DNA from 3 places in the Streptomyces sp. NPDC046931 genome. Region 2 is predicted to be linked to each of the others. Evidence: riboswitches for the same ligand, from Rfam matches in the RefSeq annotation. Region 2 holds a riboswitch; each other region holds the start of a gene.
The links. A riboswitch is a leader RNA that binds a small molecule or an ion and turns the genes downstream of it on or off. The one in region 2 is predicted to bind thiamine pyrophosphate.
Positions count from the first base shown of each region.

Region 1: linked by a shared signal. The riboswitch ahead of ABZ876_RS33970 (cytosine permease) and the one ahead of thiO (glycine oxidase ThiO) in region 2 are both predicted to bind thiamine pyrophosphate.
Region 3: linked by a shared signal. The riboswitch ahead of thiC (phosphomethylpyrimidine synthase ThiC) and the one ahead of thiO (glycine oxidase ThiO) in region 2 are both predicted to bind thiamine pyrophosphate.

Region 1 covers NZ_JBEYWX010000030.1:40,657-46,829, reverse strand. The annotation lists gene gndA (NADP-dependent phosphogluconate dehydrogenase) at 1-13, opposite strand, end outside; partial or broken gene ABZ876_RS33980 (ArsB/NhaD family transporter) at 194-775, opposite strand; gene thiD (bifunctional hydroxymethylpyrimidine kinase/phosphomethylpyrimidine kinase) at 804-1,604, opposite strand; gene ABZ876_RS33970 (cytosine permease) at 1,601-3,031, opposite strand; TPP riboswitch at 3,023-3,116, opposite strand; gene ABZ876_RS33965 (endonuclease) at 3,231-3,887, opposite strand; gene ABZ876_RS33960 (DUF3140 domain-containing protein) at 3,895-4,242, opposite strand; gene ABZ876_RS33955 (DNA starvation/stationary phase protection protein) at 4,292-4,774, opposite strand; gene ABZ876_RS33950 (thiolase family protein) at 4,981-6,168, shown strand.
Region 2 covers NZ_JBEYWX010000003.1:73,030-79,202, reverse strand. The annotation lists gene metF (methylenetetrahydrofolate reductase [NAD(P)H]) at 1-529, opposite strand, end outside; gene thiE (thiamine phosphate synthase) at 742-1,392, opposite strand; gene ABZ876_RS07545 (Rv2175c family DNA-binding protein) at 1,502-1,867, opposite strand; gene ABZ876_RS07540 (FAD-dependent oxidoreductase) at 1,996-3,222, opposite strand; TPP riboswitch at 3,443-3,555, shown strand; gene thiO (glycine oxidase ThiO) at 3,554-4,720, shown strand; gene thiS (sulfur carrier protein ThiS) at 4,717-4,917, shown strand; gene ABZ876_RS07525 (thiazole synthase) at 4,922-5,716, shown strand; gene pknB (Stk1 family PASTA domain-containing Ser/Thr kinase) at 5,853-6,173, shown strand, end outside.
Region 3 covers NZ_JBEYWX010000002.1:179,783-185,955, forward strand. The annotation lists gene ABZ876_RS04865 (hypothetical protein) at 1-427, shown strand, start outside; gene thiC (phosphomethylpyrimidine synthase ThiC) at 523-2,325, opposite strand; TPP riboswitch at 2,318-2,473, opposite strand; gene ABZ876_RS04875 (YibE/F family protein) at 2,545-3,909, shown strand; gene ABZ876_RS04880 (SsgA family sporulation/cell division regulator) at 3,966-4,403, opposite strand; gene ABZ876_RS04885 (IclR family transcriptional regulator C-terminal domain-containing protein) at 4,504-5,217, opposite strand; gene ABZ876_RS04890 (DUF5326 family protein) at 5,602-5,814, opposite strand; gene ABZ876_RS04895 (cupin domain-containing protein) at 5,981-6,173, opposite strand, start outside.

The DNA of each region.
Region 1 (6,173 bases), on a different contig from region 2:
CGGTCGCCTGCATGCTGTGCTCCTCGGGTCCGGATCCGCCCCGTGCCCGCGTGCCCGGCGGGTGCGGCGGATGTCGCTCGGTACGGCTCGTACCGCTGTACCGGTCAAGTACGGACGGCGGGTCACCGGTTGCTCACCGCGAGAAGAGCGATCTGCGCCGGCCGGGCGCCGGCCCCCCGGGCGGGCCATGCGCTCATGGCCCGACGAGGTGGAGGGAGGCCCACAACGCCACCACTGCGCCCGCCAGGGCGGCCGGTACCGCGATGGCCCCGAGCGGGGTGAACTCCCTGAGGTCGACGCCGCGGCTGTACCGGTGGGCGATGGCGCCGCCAGAGCAGCGTGGCCGGCGACCCCGCACAGGTGAGATCGGGACCGATGTTCACGCCGAGCACGGCGGCGAGCACCGCGCCGGGCCCGGACGGCACGGCCGGCGGCAGCAGGACCGGCACCGCCGGCAGGTTGTTGATCGAATTGGCCGGCAGGGCCGCCAGGGCCGCGATCCCGAGCAGGGCGGGCAGTCCCGTCCCACCCGGGACGAGCCGGTCGAGGCGTCCGCGAGCCCGTGGTTGACGACGGCCCGCACGACGATGCCCAGCGCCAGGACGAACGCCGGAAACGACGGCGCGGCGGCCCGTACCGCCGTGAGCGGGGTGGCCCGGCGCCGGACGAGCGCACGGCCGGCGCGGACCAGCGCTCCGCCCAGCGCCGACCAGGCCGGGTCGATGCCGACCGCCGAGGCGACCACGACCCCGACGAGCGTGCAGCCGACGGTCACCCGGTCATCGACGCCCCACCCCCGTCCCCTACGCCCCCGCCTCCCGCAGTCGCCACCCGTGGTCCACCGGCCCGATGCCGGCGCCCAGCGCGAAGCCCGCCGCGATGGCCGCCGTGACGTACCCCTTGGCCCGTCGTACCGCCTCGGGCACCGTGAGGCCCTGCGCGAGCCCGACCGCGACGGCCGAGGCGAGGGTGCAGCCCGTGCCGTGGGTGTGCCGGTTGTCGTGGCGCTCGGCGCGCAACCAGTGCTCCTCGCAGCCGTCCGTCAGCAGGTCCACGGCCGCCCCGGGCAGATGCCCGCCCTTCACCAGGACCCACCGGGGCCCGTACGACAGCAGGTGCGCGGCCGCGCGGCGCATGCCGGGCTCATCGGTCACCTCCAGACCGGTCAGCTCGGCGACCTCGTCCAGGTTGGGTGTGGTGACCGTGGCGAGCGGAAGCAGCCGGCCGCGTAGGGCGTCCAGCGCGTCGTCGGCGAGCAGCCGGTCTCCGTGCTTGGAGACGCTCACCGGGTCCACCACGACCGGGGCGGCCATGTCCGCGAGCAGATCGGCCACCGTCGTGACCAGCGCGGGGGAGGCGAGCATCCCGGTCTTGACCGCCTGGACGCCGATGTCGTCGACGACGCTGCGGTACTGGGCGCGGACCGCCTCCACGGGCAGCTCCCAGGCACCCTGCACGCCCACCGAGTTCTGGGCCGTCACCGCGGTGACCACGCTCATCCCGTGCGCGCCGAGCGCCAGCATGGTCTTCAGGTCGGCCTGGATCCCGGCGCCGCCGCCGGAGTCGGATCCGGCGATCGTCAGCACACGGGGCGGCGCGGTCATGCGCGACCCTCCTCTCGGGACTGCCGGACCTTCCGGGCTTCTCGGGTCTCTCGGGCGCGCAGCGGCGCGTACACCGCGAGCGCCACCAGGAACGCCACGTAGTACGAGACGTCGGCGCCGTGCAGCGCGCGGGCGACCGGACCCACGTACAGGCCGGTGTCCATGAAGGGCACCGCCGCCGCGAACGCCACGGTGAACGCCAGCAGCGGGGGCCACACCGGCCGCGGCCGGGCCGTCTCGGCGGCGAGATCGATGCCGGTGCCGCGGCGGGCGAGCCAGTCGGTGACCACGATCGCCACGAACCCGGGAATCCAGTAGCTCACGAACAGCAGGACGTTCTGGAAACGGGCTGTCGTGTCCGCCGCGTGCATCCACAGCACCAGCGGGAAGCCGAGCAGCGCGGCGAGCGCGGCCGCCGCCGGACGCGGCATGCGCACGCCCACCGTCTGAAGCGCCAGGGAACCGCTGTAGTCGTTCATCGCGTTGCTGCACAGTGCCGCCAGCGCCACGGCCAGCAGTCCGAAGGCCCCGGCCGCGCCTCCACCCAGCAGCGCCTCGACCCCCGCCGCCGTCTGGTCGGTGAGCGCGGCCGCCGCCCACAGCCCGAGGGCCTGTACGGCCACGAAGGACACCACCAGTCCGAGCAGCGTGCACCAGAACATCCGGGAGCGGGAGGTGGCACGCGGCAGATAGCGGCTGAAGTCGCTGGCGTACGGCGCCCACGACAGGGCGAGGCTGAGCGCGATGGTGCTGGTCAGCACGAACGCGCCCGCCCGGTCGGCGCCGTGTGCGCTGCCCGTGGCGGCCGGGTGGACGCTGCCTGACATCCGCAGGGCGATCAGCGAGAAGGCGGCCGCGAGGACGAACGTCATCACGATCTGGAGGCGGTGGATCGCCTCGTATCCGAGGACCCCCAGGGCTCCCTGCGCGAGCATCACCACCAGGACACCCAGCCAGAACGGCCAGCCGCACAGCCGGGCCAGCGCGTCCCCGCCGAACAGCCCGATCAGCGCGTCCCAGGCGACCGACGACAGCCACTGGAGCACACCCGGCAGAGCCACCGCCCGCCCGAACGCGAGCCGGGCGAGCGGCAGCTGACCGGCGCCGGTGCGGCTGCCCCAGGTGCTCAGATAGGCGGTGGGCACCGCGCCGAGCACCGTACCGAGGACGACCGCGGCGAGGGCGGTGGTGAAGTCGAGCCCGAGCGCGATACCGATGGTGCCGGTGAACACACCGGTCATGGTCAGATTGGGCGCGAACCACACGGTGAACAGGCGGCCCGGGCCTCCGTAGCGACGGGTCTCGGGAACCGGCTCGATGCCGTGCCCCTCGATGCGGAGATCGCCGGGTGCGGTGGGCATCCGCCCGTCGAAGACGGCTCGCCGGCTGTCGGCGGGCAGCCCGCCGGGAACATGCGCCAAAGGCATGAAAGACATCCCTCCGCCAGTACGAACTGGTTCAGGTTCGACGGGTGTGATCTCAGCCCCGAGCGGGGCACCCCGTGTCCGGTACGGCGGCAAGATTAACCCGAGCTGCGGGATGTGCCATACGGATGGGCCGCCGCCGGATCCGGCAGCGGCCCTTCTCCCCTCGCGTGCGGTGCCGGCGGTCGCCGAGGCGGCGGTCCTAGGCCGCGTGCTCCAGCACGCCCTCCGCCACCTTCTTGTCCAGTGCCGCCCGCACCAACGCGGCGGACAGCACCGTAGGTTCGGTGTCGCCGGCCAGCCCCACCAGTTTCTCCGGGTCCTTGGGCAGCCCGAGCCGCTCGGCTCCGGACAGCGCCTTGGCGTCCACGTACGGCGCCACCTCCGGCCAGACCCGCTGCACCTCCCGCAGGAAGATGTCGGCGCCGGCCGGCCCGATCCCCGGAATCTCCTGAAGCAACTCGCGCAGCGTCGGAATGTCCCCGTCCGCCTCCTTCCGCAGCCGGCGCAGATCGCCTCCCCAACGCTCCGTCAGCAGCTCGGCGCCGTCGCCGAGCTGGGTCGCCGTCCGCTCGTCGTAGCGCCGGTAGCCGCCCCGGCCGAGCGCGTCCACACGCTCCTGCCAGTCGGCCCCGGCCATGCGCCGCGGATCGCGCAGACCCGCCTCCTGCAGCGCCCGCACCGTCTCCAGGGCGATCGAGGTGCGGATGCGGGCGCTGAGCAGCAGGGCCATCAGCAGCAGCCGGTAGAGCGGCTGCGGGGCGTCCTTGAGCGGGATACCCGCTTCCTCGGCGTAGGTGTGACCGTGTTCGCGGACGAGTTCTCCCACGACGCGGTCCGCCTTGTCGCGGCGGGGCACGGTGATCTCACTTCGGCGGCTTGAGCGGGTCGTGGCCGATGGTCATCAGCCGATGGCGGCGGTCCTCGTCCTCGGCACGCTCGGGCTCCGGTTCGTCGTACAAGTCCTGCTGGGCGGTCACGGTGTCCACGACCTCATGCATCACCTGGATGTCGTCGTCGGTCAGATCCGTGCGCCGCTTCTGCAGGATCGCGAGGACATGCCGTCCGGTCGGCGGGCCCGCATGCTCGGGCAGCGGCTCGGTGTCCTCGCCGGCGTCCAGGACCCGCAGCCAGGCTGCGAGTTCCTGGGAGGTCATGTTGACCACGCGGTGGAACTCGTCCCACAGCGCGTCCATCTCCAGGGCGTCGGTCATGGCGTACTCCTCTCCGCCCTCGGTGGCACGGCCCCTGTTCGTCGGTGGTTCAGTCCTCCCGCGGCCAGTTCTCGGCCTCGAACATCCAGCGCTGCTTCTCCAGCTCCGCGGTGAGTCCGATGAGCAGGTCCTGGGTGACCGGATCGGCCTTCTCCGTGGCGTCGATCCGCGTACGCAGCCGTCCGATCGCCGTCTCCAGCGACTCCGCCATCAGCCGTACGACGTCCGTGTCATGCAGCCAGCCCTCCTTCGCACCCGTCAGGCCGAAGGCGGACGCGACGGTCTCCGGCCGCCCGTCCGGCGGGACGCCGAGCGCGGCGGCCCGCTCGGCGACGGTGTCGGCGTACGTGCGTGCCGTGGCCACGACTTCGTCCAGTTGGAGGTGGATCGAACGGAACCTCGGTCCGACGATGTTCCAGTGGGCCTGCTTCCCGACGAGTGACAGCCCGAGCAGATCCACCAGGGTCTCCTGGAGGGCGTCCCCCGTGACCTGGCGTGCAGGCTCGGGCAGGGTGCTGTGCACCACGGTCATCGCGCGCTTCTCCTTGTCGGTCGGTATGCCGGTCGGTATGCCGGTCGTCTTGCCCGGCCCGGGTGCCCGGGACGGATGGGGTGAAACCCGGTGGCAGGTCCGGAGCGGGGGAGCGGGGCGGGAAGCTTTCCCGGTAGGCCGTCCGCGGTCTATAGTTAAAACTAGCGGTGCTAATTAATGGTCTGAGGCCGATCAGGAGTCCCGTCGTGCGTACCGTCCACTTCGCGGCAGCCCGCCGCACCCCCATCGGCAAGCTGCGCGGCGCCCTGTCCCCCGTACGGCCCGACGACCTCGCCGCGACGGTGATCCGCGCCCTGGTCGCGGACGTGCCCGGCCTCGACCCGGCCCGCATCGACGACGTCTACTGGGGCGCCGCCAACCAGGCAGGCGAGGACAACCGCAACGTCGCCCGCATGGCCGCGCTCCTCGCCGGACTGCCCGAATCCGTCCCGGGCGCCACGGTCAACCGGCTGTGCGCCTCCGGTCTGGAGGCGGTGACGACCGCCGCCCGCACCATCGCCGCGGGCGAGGCCGACATCGTGCTCGCCGGCGGATCCGAGTCCATGAGCCGCGCCCCCTTCGTACTGCCCCGCCCCGACGAGGCACTGCCGCACCGCATCGAGACCGCCGACACACGCCTCGGCTGGCGCCTGGTCAACCCCGCCATGAAAGACCTCCACGGACTGCTCTCCATGGGGGAGACCGCCGAGGAGGTCGCGGAGCGGTACGGCATCGGACGCGCACGCCAGGACGAGTTCGCGCTGCGCAGCCACCGGCGTGCCGCGGACGCCCGCAAGAACGGGTGGTTCGACAGCGAGCTGCTGCCCGTGGCCAGGCCGGACGGGGTCGTGGTCTCCGTCGACGAATGCGTGCGCGAGGACACCTCGTACGAGAAGCTCGCCCGTCTCAAGCCGGTCTTCCGCGAGGGCGGCACCGTCACCGCGGGCAACGCCTCGCCGATGAACGACGGAGCCGCCGCCCTGCTCCTCGTCAGCGAGGAGGCCCTCGACGAGCTGGGACTGGAGTCCCTCGGCCGCTATGTCGCGGGCGCCTCGGCCGGCGTCCACCCGGATGTGATGGGCATCGGGCCCGTCCCCGCCACCGAGAAGGCCCTCGCCCGCGTCGGCTGGACGATCGGCGGCATCGAGGAGGCCGAGCTCAACGAGGCGTTCGCCGCCCAGACCCTCGCCTGTGTCGACCTTCTCCGCATCGACCCGGAGCTGGTCAACCCCGACGGCGGCGCCATCGCGCTCGGGCATCCCCTCGGCTGCTCGGGCGCACGGATCCTGACCACCCTGCTGCACCGCATGCGCCGCACCGGGGCGTCCCGAGGGCTCGCCACCATGTGCGTGGGGGTCGGGCAGGGCACCGCGGTGCTCGTGGAACGGCCGTAGGATTT
Region 2 (6,173 bases):
GCGCGACGTCCGTGTCCCAGTCGCTGGAACGCGGGTGCATCTCGGGGAAGGCGGCGACCCCCACGCAGAAGTCGCCCGACTCCTTGATGAGGCTGACCAGTTGGGCCGCGTAGGTCAGGCCCTTGGGATGGGGGACCCATGCGCCCATCGGGTCGCCGGGCGGGTCGCCGCGCACGGCGAGCATGTTGCGGATGCCGGCGTCCGCGTACTGGCCGATGATGTTGCGCAGCTCCGCGACGGAGTGGTTGACCGCGGTGAGGTGGGCGACCGGGGTCAGCGTCGTGTCCACGACGATCTGCTGGGTCTCCTTCACCGTGCCCGCACGGGTGGAGCCGCCCGCGCCGTATGTCACGGAGACGAAGTCCGGGGCGACCGCCTCGACCCTCCTCAGTGCGCTCCACAGGTTCCGCTCGCCCTTGGGGGTCTTCGGCGCCGAGAACTCGAACGAGTACGTCGTCTTGCCGGTGGCGAGGATGTCGCGCACGGTCCGCGCGCGATCAGTCCTCGTGGATGCGGTTCCGAGGGCCATAGTCGCAGGTTAGCCAGGGGGAGGCGGTCCCCCAACCGGACGCATGAAATTTGCCCGAATTGTCGACTTTTTGTCCACCAGTCGGACACCGCGGCGCGATCGGGTCCGAAATGTCGCCTCGATTGTCCAGCATTCGGACACCAGGCAGGATCGGCGCAGGAGGACGCCCCTCCCGTGGCCCCACGGCGCCGAGCGCCCGGCCGGCGGCGCCGCTACGCCGTCCGCAGCCGCTTCGCGAACTCCGCCGCCGCCGCGCCCGGGTCGTCCGCCTCCGTGATCGCGCGGACGACGACCACACGGCGGGCACCGGCCTCCAGCGCCTGGTCCAGATTGCCGAGGTCGATGCCGCCGATGGCGAACCAGGGGCGGTCGGTGCCCAGGGCGGCGGTGTGCCGGACCAGGCCGAGACCGGGAGCGGGGCGGCCGGGCTTGGTGGGGGTGGGCCAGCAGGGTCCCGTGCAGAAGTAGTCCACGCCGTCCTGGACGGCGGCGGCCTCGGCCTCCGCCGCGGAGTGCGTCGAGCGGCCTATGAGGACATCGTCGCCGAGGAGGGCGCGGGCCGCGGGGACCGGGAGATCGCCCTGGCCGAGGTGCAGGACGTCCGAGGCGGCCGCGTGCGCGACGTCCGCACGGTCGTTCACCGCCAGCAGCTTGCCGTGGCGAGCGCAGGCGTCGGCGAAGACCTTCAGATGCTCCAGTTCCTCGGCCGCCTCCATGCCCTTGTCGCGCAGCTGCACGATGTCGACACCGCCGGCGAGGACCGCGTCGAGGAACTCGGCGAGGTCGCCCTGGCGCTTGCGGGCATCCGTGCACAGGTAGACACGGGCGTCGGCGAGCCGGGCGGTGCGGGCGGTTTCGGGCACGGTGGGTCCCCCGGGGTCGGTGGCGTACGGGCCGCGGCGGGCGCGGCCGACCGGAGGCCGGGGCCCGTGGACCCGCGGTCCGTACGCCGGACGGTTTTTCTCGATCGGATCAGACGGCGAGCGCCTGAGCGCGGCGCTTCACCTCCGTGCCGCGATTCTCCCTGAGGGCCTGCGCGGGGGTGCCGGGCAGGGTGGGATCGGACGTGAACAGCCACTCGATCATCTCTTCGACCGTGAAGCCGTCGTCCCGCAGCAGGGTCAGGGTGCCGGACAGGCCCTTGACCACCTTGTCCCCGTCGATGAAGGCGGCGGGGATGTGCAGTGCGCGGTTCTCGCCGCGGCGTACGGCGATGAGCTGGCCCTCCTTGACCAGCTGTCGCACGCGGGTCACCTCGACGCCGAGGGCTTCGGCGATGTCGGGGACGGTGAGCCAGGCGGGCACAAGAGCATCGATCTTTGCGTCAATCTCGGTCACGGGATCAAGCGTGCCATCCCGGACTGACAGTCGGAAGCGGGGCGCCTCCGGTGGAGTGCGGGTTGCCTCCGGCGGTGGACACGGAGGGCCGCCGCGTCCCGCTGACGGGGGGATGCGCAGGGCAGAGGCTAGGCCGTCGCCTCCTTCAGCGGGCGCGAGGGATCCGCCAGCAGGCCGGGGTCCATCGGGGCACCCGATTCGATCAGCCGACGGCCCTGCGCCAGGTCCCGGGGGCGGCCCACCGCCAGCAGGCCCACCAGCCGGCCGGAGCGCAGCCAGCACACCGCCCAGGCGGCTCCCCCCGGGTCCCCGCGCCACACCGTCTGATCGGCGGACGCATGGTGGCCCACGTACTGGACGAAGCGGCCGAACTGCTCCGACCAGAAGTACGGCACGGGGTCGTACGCCATCGGTGTCTCCCCGATGATGTTCGCGGCCACCGTGCGCGGGCCCTGGAGGGCGTTGTCCCAGTGGTGGACCAGCAGGCGCTGCTCGTACCGCCCCGACGGGAAGGACGCGCAGTCCCCGACCGCGTACACGTCCGGCACCGATGTACGCAGATGCTCGTCGGCCAGTACCTCCCCGTGCACGCCCAGCTCGATGCCCGAGCCGGCGAGCCACGCCGTGGCCGGGCGCGCTCCGATGCCCACGACCACCGCGCCCGCCGGCACCCGGGACCCGTCGTCGAGCACCACGGCCCCCGGCTCGACGCGGTCCACGCGCGCGCGGGTGCGCAGTTCGGCCCCGCTGTCCGCGTACCAGGCGGCCATCGGCGCGGCCACCTCCGCGGGCAGCGCCCCCGCGAGCGGCCGGTCCGCGGCCTCCACCACGGTCACCGCGCAGCCCGCCTCACGCGCCGCGGTGGCGAACTCGGCACCGATCCAGCCCGCGCCCACGACCACGATGTCGTGCTGCTCGGCGAGGACCGGCCGCAGCCGCTCGGCGTCGTCCAGCGTGCGCAGCAGATGCACACCGGGGACGCCGTGCGCGCCCGGCAGCCGGATGGGTTCGGCTCCGCTGGCGAGGACGAGAACGTCGTATGGGACGGGTCCCTCGGTGGTGTCCAGCTCGTGGTCGCCGGGGCGCAGGCCGACCACCTCGCAGCCCAGCCGGAGTTCGATGCGCAGGGCCTCGAAGTCGACGTCGAAGGCGGAGCCCTCGGCCTTGCCGAGCAGCACGGCCTTGGACAGCGGCGGCCTGTCGTACGGCTGGTGCGGCTCCGCGCCGATCAGTGTCACGCTGCCGGTGAAGCCCTGTTCGCGCAGGGCGACCGCGGTCTGCACCCCGGCCATGCCCGCGCCCACGACGACGACGCGCCGTGCCGAATCGCCCCGTGCCTGCGTCTGCTCGCTCACCTGATCACCATAGTCAACTGACAATGCGTCAGTCAGGGGGCATGCTGAGTGACCTGCTCCACAGCACTCGTCCCGCTGGCTGCCGCACCCCGTCCGAGCCGCGCGCACCGGGGAACCGGGGGCGGTCTCCCCTTCGCATACCCGCCCGACGGCGGTACAACCTCACCCCCGTGAGGCTCTCTTACCGGCGCGGACGGGCACGGACTAGGGTGGCCCCCGTACAAGCACTCGCGGGAGCCCGGACGCACCGGGCTGAGAGGGAGGCTGGCCGGCCTCCGACCGTACGAACCTGATCCGGATCATGCCGGCGAAGGGAGGGGGCTGGACGCCCATGTCGCCCATACGTACCTCAGACGTCCTCGTGGTCGGGGGCGGAATCATCGGACTCGTCACGGCCTGGCGCGCCGCGCAGCACGGGTTGGCCACGACCGTGGTGGATCCCGCCCCGGGTGGTGGAGCCGCCCAGGTGGCCGCCGGGATGCTCGCCGCCGTCACCGAACTGCACTACGGCGAGCAGACGCTGCTCGCACTCAATCTGGAGTCCGCGCGCCGCTACCCGGACTTCGCCGCCGAGCTGACCGAGGCCGCCGGCCAGGACCTCGGCTACCGCCGGTGCGGCACGCTCGCCGTCGCGCTGGACGCCGACGACCGCGCCCACCTGCGGGAACTGCATGCCCTCCAGCAGCGGTCCGGCCTCGCGTCGGAGTGGCTGAGCGGCCGCGAGTGCCGCCGCCTGGAGCCGATGCTCGCGCCCGGTGTGCGCGGCGGGCTCAGGGTCGACGGCGATCACCAGATCGACCCGCGGCGGCTCGTCGCGGCGCTGCTCACGGCCTGTGAACGGGCCGGCGTCGTCTTCCACCGCGGATGGGCCGAGCGGCTGACGGTACTGCGGGAGCGCGCCGCCGGCGTCGGCACCGCCGGCGGCACCGAGCTCGCCGCCGGGCAGGTCGTCCTCGCCGCGGGCAGTCTCAGCGGACGGCTCGCCGGGGTTCCCGAGCAGGTCCTGCCCCCCGTGCGCCCGGTGAAGGGGCAGGTGCTGCGGCTGACCGTGCCGAAGGGGTACGCACCGTTCCTGAGCCGTACCGTGCGCGCCGTCGTCCGCGGCGGCCACCTCTACCTGGTGCCGCGTGAGAACGGCGAGCTGGTGGTCGGCGCGACCAGCGAGGAACTGGGCTGGGACACGACGGTCACCGCGGGCGGGGTCTACGAGCTGCTGCGCGACGCCCACGAGCTGGTCCCCGGAATCACCGAGCTGCCGCTGACCGAGACCCGGGCCGGACTGCGCCCGGGCTCCCCGGACAACGCGCCGCTGCTCGGCCCGACGGAGCTGGACGGCCTGCTGCTGGCCACGGGGCACCACCGCAACGGCGTCCTGCTCACCCCGGTGACCGGTGACGTCATGGCCCATGTCCTGACCACGGGCGAGCTGCCGGACGAGGCCCGCCCCTTCACGCCCCGGCGGTTCGCCGCCGCCACGCTCACGGAGCAGCCCGCATGAACATCTCGGTCAACGGGGAGTCCCGCCAGTTCGCTCCCGGTACCGCACTCGACGCCGTCGTACGAGCACTCACCGCGGCTCCCTCCGGTGTGGCGGCCGCCCTCAACGAAACCGTCGTCCCGCGCGCGCAGTGGCCGTCGACCCGCATCTCCGAGGGGGATCGTGTCGAGGTCCTCACCGCCGTTCAAGGAGGCTGATCCGATGGCCGACGATCCCTTCGTCCTCGGTGGGACGACGTTCTCGTCCCGGCTGATCATGGGCACCGGCGGTGCGCCGAGCCTCGATGTCATGGAGCGGGCGCTGGTGGCGTCCGGTACGGAGCTGACGACGGTCGCGATGCGGCGCGTCGACGCCTCGGTGCACGGCTCGGTGCTGTCCGTGCTCGACCGGCTCGGCATCCGGGTGCTGCCCAACACGGCGGGCTGCTTCACCGCGGGCGAGGCGGTGCTCACCGCCCGTCTTGCGCGCGAGGCGCTGGGCACCGACCTGGTGAAGCTGGAGGTCATCGCCGACGAGCGGACGCTGCTGCCCGACCCGATCGAGCTGATGGACGCGGCCGAGACTCTGGTCGACGACGGTTTCACCGTCCTGCCGTACACGAACGACGACCCCGTCCTCGCCCGGAAGCTGGAGGACGTCGGCTGCGCCGCGATCATGCCGCTGGGCTCGCCGATCGGCTCCGGGCTCGGTATCCGCAACCCGCACAACTTCCAGCTGATCGTGGAGCACGCGCGTGTGCCGGTCATCCTGGACGCGGGCGCGGGCACGGCCTCGGATGTGGCCCTGGCGATGGAGCTGGGCTGCGCGGGGGTGATGCTCGCCTCGGCGGTCACCCGGGCGCAGGAACCGGTCCTGATGGCGGAGGCGATGCGGCACGCGGTGGAGGCGGGCCGCCTGGCCCGGCGGGCCGGGCGCATTCCGCGCCGGCACTTCGCGGAGGCGTCGTCGCCGACGGAGGGCATGGCCCGCCTGGACCCGGAGCGGCCCGCCTTCTGAGTCCGGGGCCGGCCACCGCGGCCGCGCGCAGGCGGGCCGGCCCCACATGCGGGGTGCGTCACAGCTCGGCTGCAGTCGTGCCCCGGTGGGGCGGCGACGGAGAGGGCCGACAGTGGTCCCTCGTAGACTCACCTGCGTGGATACGACCCTTCAGGACCCCCTCGTCGGGCAGGTGCTCGACGGCCGCTATCGCGTGGACGCACGGATCGCGACCGGCGGGATGGCCGCGGTCTACCGGGCCGTGGACACCCGCCTGGACCGCGTCCTCGCGCTCAAGGTGATGCACCCGGCACTGGCCGCGGACGCGTCGTTCGTCGAGCGCTTCATCCGTGAGGCCAAGTCGGTCGCGCGCCTCGCCCACCCCAATGTGGTGCAGGTCTTCGACCAGGGCACCGACAGGTCGTACGTCTACCTCGCCATGGAGTACGTCGCCGGGTGCACCCTGCGTGACGTGCTG
Region 3 (6,173 bases), on a different contig from region 2:
CGACCAGGCATTCGCCCGGACCCTCCTGACCACCGGGTGGGTCTTCGGCGCGGTGACCGCGGCGGCGATCCTGGTCGCCGCGATCGGCCTGCTGCTCACCGCCCTGCGCAACAGCTCATCGGCCCGGGACGCCGACGCCCGGAACGAGTTGATCACGGAGGTGGCACGGGCCCGGGAGGCCTGGCACGAGGCACTGCTGGAGCGCGGCATCCTGCCGTTCCTCCGCGACGCCCTCGCCGATCCGGGCGCGGCCGCGATGAGCCGCACGGCACCGGAACCGACCCCCAGCCGCATGCCGCACCTCGGCTACGGCCGTCCGGGCTTCAGCAGCCCCGACAGCGGCCCCGCCGCGGGCCCTCGCCCCAGCTTCACCAGCCCGGACTTCACCAGCCCGGACTTCGGGGGCCCGGAACACCAGCCGGAGTGACGGACCTCGAGCACCGAAGCCGGCCCGCGTTCTCTTGAGGGGGTGCGGGCCGGAACTTCGGCCAGGGACCTGTCCCGGCACCGCACAGCGGGGGATCACTCCGCGATCGGCAGGTACACCCGGTTCCCGCTCGCCGCGAACTCCTTCGACTTCTGGAGCATCCCCTCGGCGATCTCGTCCGCCGTCGCACCCGCGGCCACCTCACCGCCGAACCGCTCCGTGATGCTCTGGCTGATCTTCATGGAACAGAACTTCGGACCGCACATCGAGCAGAAGTGGGCCGTCTTGGCGGGCTCGGCGGGAAGGGTCTCGTCGTGGAATTCACGGGCCGTGTCCGGGTCGAGGGCCAGGTTGAACTGGTCCTCCCAGCGGAACTCGAAACGCGCGTCGGACAGCGCGTCGTCCCACTCCTGTGCACCCGGATGCCCCTTGGCGAGGTCGGCCGCGTGGGCAGCGATCTTGTAGGTGATGACGCCGGTCTTGACGTCGTCACGGTTGGGCAGGCCCAGGTGCTCCTTGGGGGTGACATAGCAGAGCATGGCCGTGCCCCACCAGGCGATCATCGCGGCACCGATACCAGAGGTGATGTGGTCGTACGCCGGCGCGATGTCCGTGGTCAGCGGGCCGAGCGTATAGAACGGAGCTTCATCGCAGATCTCCTGCTGAAGGTCGATGTTCTCCTTGATCTTGTGCATCGGGACGTGTCCCGGGCCCTCGATCATGGTCTGTACGTGGAAATCCCTTGCGATGCGGCCGAGTTCCCCGAGGGTACGCAGCTCCGCGAACTGCGCCGCGTCGTTGGCGTCCGCGATCGAACCGGGCCGCAGGCCGTCGCCCAGCGAGTAGGTGACGTCGTAGGCCGCGAGGATCTCGCAGAGCTCCTCGAAGTTCTCGTAGAGGAACGACTCCTTGTGGTGCGCGAGGCACCACGCCGCCATGATCGAGCCGCCGCGCGAGACGATGCCGGTCTTGCGGTTCGCCGTCAGCGGTACGTACGCCAGGCGCACACCCGCATGGACCGTCATGTAGTCCACGCCCTGCTCGGCCTGCTCGATGACCGTGTCCTTGTAGATATCCCAGGTCAGCTCCTCGGCCTTACCGTCGACCTTCTCGAGCGCCTGGTAGAGCGGCACCGTGCCGATGGGCACGGGGGAGTTGCGCAGCACCCATTCACGGGTGGTGTGGATGTTGCGGCCGGTGGACAGATCCATGACCGTGTCGGCGCCCCAGCGGGTCGCCCAGGTCATCTTCTCGACCTCCTCCTCGATGGAGGAGGTGACCGCGGAGTTGCCGATGTTGGCGTTGACCTTCACCAGGAACCGTTTGCCGATGATCATCGGCTCGATCTCCGGGTGGTTGACATTGGCCGGCAGCACCGCCCGGCCCGCCGCGATCTCCTCGCGGACGACCTCGGGGGAGACGTTCTCGCGGAGGGCCACGAACTCCATCTCCGGTGTGATCTCCCCGCGGCGCGCGTACGCGAGCTGTGTCACCGCGGCACCGTCGCGACCGCGACGCGGCTGGCGCGGGCGTCCCGGGAACACCGCGTCGAGGTTCCGCAGGCCGCCACGCGGCGAGGTGTGCCTGATCCCGTCGTCCTCGGGACGGACGGGGCGGCCCGCATACTCCTCGGTGTCGCCGCGAGCGACGATCCAGTTCTCCCGCAGCGGCACAAGGCCCCTGCGGACATCGGTCTCGGCGACCGGATCGGTGTACGGGCCGGAGGTGTCGTACAGGGTGACCGACCGCCCGTTGGTGAGATGCACCTGACGGACCGGCACCCGCAGGTCGGGGCGCGAGCCCTCGATGTACGCCTTGTGCCAGCCGATGGACTTCCCGGCCTCCTGGGGCTCTTCGCCCTGGACGGAGGCAGGCGTGCGTGCGTCCTTGATGGTCATGAGACCTACTCCCTACGCCGGCATTACCCGGTAACAGGTTCAGCGGTCGACGCAGCGGTTTCCGCCGTCGATGTTCCACGTGAAACATCGCGCCTGCGGAGGTCAGCGCCCTCTCAGCCCGGTGCTCCGAGCTCCCGCGTGTGCAAAGGTCCTTTCACGCTAGCGTCTGATTGGGCAAGCTGAACAGTGGGCCTCACGGGTTCTTGCGATGATCGGGCGGTGACCCCGACCCCGCATCCCCCCTCGCACCCACCGTCCGAGCCGCGTCACCACCATGGCCCGGACGAGGGACACGTCCACTCCCACAGCCACAGCCACGGCCCCGCCGCCCCTGTCTCACGGCATCTGCGCAGGGTCATCGCCGCGATTCTCATCCCGTTCACGGCGGCGGTCGTGGTCGGGCTCGTGGTGCTGTGGCCCGGTGGCGTCCCGCCGCACAAGCGTTCCGGCGTCGGGTTCGACCGGCAGACCCAACAGGCGACGGTCACCAGGGTCGTGGCGGTGGACTGTGCCTCCGTGAACGCCCCGGGTGGGGCCCCGACCGGGAACGCGTCCACCGGCGACGGCTCGGCCCCCCAGCGGCCGGCCGGCACATGCAAGAAGGCGACGGTCCGCGTCGACACCGGCAAGGATGAGGGCCGTACCTTCACGGAGATCGTGCAGCCGGACCAGTCACGGCAGTTGCACGAGGGCGAGAAGGTCGTGGTCGCGTACGAGCCCTCCGCGCCCAAGGACCTTCAGTACTCGGTGACCGATGTGGACCGAAAGTTCCCCATGGCCCTGCTCGCCGGCATCTTCGCCGTGGCGGTGGTGGTCGTGGGCCGGATGCGCGGGATCATGGCGCTCGTCGCGCTGGCCGTCAGCTTCCTGGTGCTCGGTTTCTTCATCCTGCCCGCGATCCTGCAAGGCGCGAATCCGCTGCTCGTGGCCGTGGTCGGGTCGAGCGCCATCATGCTGATCGCCCTCTACATGTGCCACGGTCTCTCGGCCCGTACCTCCGTCGCGGTACTCGGCACGCTCATCTCCCTGTCGCTGATCGGTGTACTGGGCTCGGAGTTCATCGGCTGGGCGGCACTGACCGGCAACACGGACGACAACACCGGTCTGATCCACGGGTTGTACCCGCATATCGACATGAGCGGACTGCTGCTCGCCGGGGTCATCATCGGTTCGCTCGGCGTCCTCGACGACGTGACCGTCACGCAGACATCCGCGGTCTGGGAACTGCACGAGGCCAACCCGTCGATGGGCTGGCGCGGTCTGTACCGTGCGGGCATCCGTATCGGCCGCGACCACATCGCCTCGGTCGTCAACACGCTGGTCCTGGCATACGCGGGCGCGGCCCTGCCCCTGCTGCTGCTCTTCTCGATCGCGCAGAGCAGCGTGGTCTCGGTCGCGGGCAGCGAGCTGGTCGCCGAGGAGATCGTGCGCACGCTGGTCGGCTCGATCGGGCTGGTCGCCTCGGTGCCGGTGACGACGATCCTGGCCGCCGTCGTCGTCTCGACCGACCGGCCGGGAACAGCCGCCGCCCCGGCTGCGGCGGCCCCGGCCCGTGGGGGGAGAGGGCGCCGCCGCAAGCGCTGAGACGTCCCGGACCGGGAGGACGCCCCAGCAGAAGCGTTACGGCGCCGCGCGCCGCCTCAGCCTGCGCTCTGCTCCTCCGCCAGGATCCGGTCCAGCGCCTCCTCCAGATGCGCGTCGAAGTCGGCGAGTGATCCCTCCTGCCCGAGCGGCACCAGCTTGTCGGTGCGGTCGAGGAACGCCACCAGGGGGACCGCACCCGACCGGAACACCGCCCGGTCGCCGCCCACCTGGAGCCGGATCAGCACATCGCCGAAAGTGTCCGGCTCGGCGGGGGAGATATGGACATCGCCGTCGCCGCACGGCCGGCCCACCCCGTCCACCAGCAACTCACGACCGAACGCCCAGGTGACGGGTGCGTCGCCGGGCAGATGGAAGGTCAGACGTACCGCATAGGGATCACAGGTCTCGTAACACAGCTCCACCGGAATGCGGAAGGAGAGCTCCTCGGACACGAGAAAGCTCATCATGACCTCTGCCTGCACCGACTCGCGCATCGCCTACCCCGTCAGTAGCCGTCGACTGGCCAGGAATGATCCCCCTGACACCTGCTGGAAGTTTGCTGAACGTACACAGCAGATCACAAGGAGTGAGTTTTCAGATACTGATAGAGAGGGTGAGTGTCCCTAGCAGTCTGCCGCTCTCCGCCTGCAACCGACGGGCCGCCGGCAGCAGCCGGTCGGCTTGCTGTGAAGGCAGGGAGATGGCTACCGCCGCAGCCGTCGGGCCCACGGTGAGGGGGATCGCAGCGCAGGCCGTACCGAGCGTGTACTCCTGGCGCTCGATGACCGGTTCCCCCGGTTCCACGTGCTCCAGACGGCGCTCCAGGCTGCGGTTGTCACGCACCGTGTACGGCGTGAGCGGCTGCACCGGATAGCGGTCGAGATGATCGCGCCGGGCCTCTTCGTCGAGCTGCGACAGCAGGCACTGACCGATCGCGTGCGCGTGCCCGGTCTCCCGGAAGTCCGCCCACTCCCCGACCGCCGGGCTGCCCGGGCTGTCGGCAACACCGAGGACCTCGATCTCACCCTCGCGGTATACCGCGTAGTAGACCGGGACACCGATCGAATCACGCCATTGTTCGAGCGCGTCGTTCACCATGGTGCGACGTTTCTGCTGGGCCGCGCTGCCGCTCAACCGCTCGGCTGCCTCCCCGAGGAAGAACAGGCCCTTCTCCCGGCGCAGATAGCCCTCGTGGGTCAGGGTGCGCAGAAGGTGGTACGTCGTGGGCAGCGCCAAACCGACCTCACGGGCCAACTGCTTGGCGGGGGCCCCGTACTCGTGCTCGGCGACGGCCTCCAGCAGCCGCATCGCCCGCTGCACCGATCCGATGAGGGTGCTGGACTGCGCCGACGTGGGCGGGAGGTGCTCCTCCGCCGGAGAGGCGCGCCGCTGTGCGGGTGGGGCGGACGACTGTGCGGGTGCGGCGCCAACCGTGGCCAAAGGTCACTCCCGGAGCACGAAGTGGGCCTCCCGTGCGGGGACACGGGAGGGAAATGCACCGCGCGCGGGACTGCCGCGCCACGGGCTCCGGACTTTAACGGCCCCCCACCGGCCGCCGACGGCGTCACCGGGAAAACTTCCCTCGCCCGAGGGAACCTCAGGTTCCTGTTACCGGCGGCCTGTTGCCGACCGCCGGGTCGGCCCTGTGCCACCCCGCGGGGCCTGTCCCCCGCCCGCTGCGCTCCGGGTGGCTCACCAGTCGCCGCGTGAGGACGAACTCGACATGAACTTCCGTACGACGTAGATCAGTCCGCCGACCAGAGCGACGAAGAGAAGCACCTTGAACAGCAGCAGCACCACGAAGCCGACGACGGTCGCTATCACACTGCCGAAAACCACCAGGGCGATGACCGGCACCGCGATCCACTTCACCCACCACGGCAAACCCGCGAAGATCTCTCGCATGGCCCTCGTCCTTGTCTGTCCGCCCGTTGCCCCGCGTCCATTTCGGGGGCTCCCCAACCGGGTCCTTCCGTCCTGCCTCGATGCTAGGACCGCGAAGGGGCGGAACGCGGCACTCGCGCCCCTTGTCCTCCCCTGATCGTTCCCCTAGGGAACCCCGAGGCGGGTCTCAGCTCTCCGGCGGAGAGAACACCACCAGTACCCTCAGGTCTTCGGTGATGTGGTGGAACTTGTGGGCGACCCCGGCGGGCACGTAGACGACGCTCCCCCGTGCGACCTGGGTGGTCTCCAGGCCCACGGTGATCGAGGCGCGGCCGCTGACGACGAAGTACACCTCGTCCTGCTGGTGCGGCTTCTGCGGG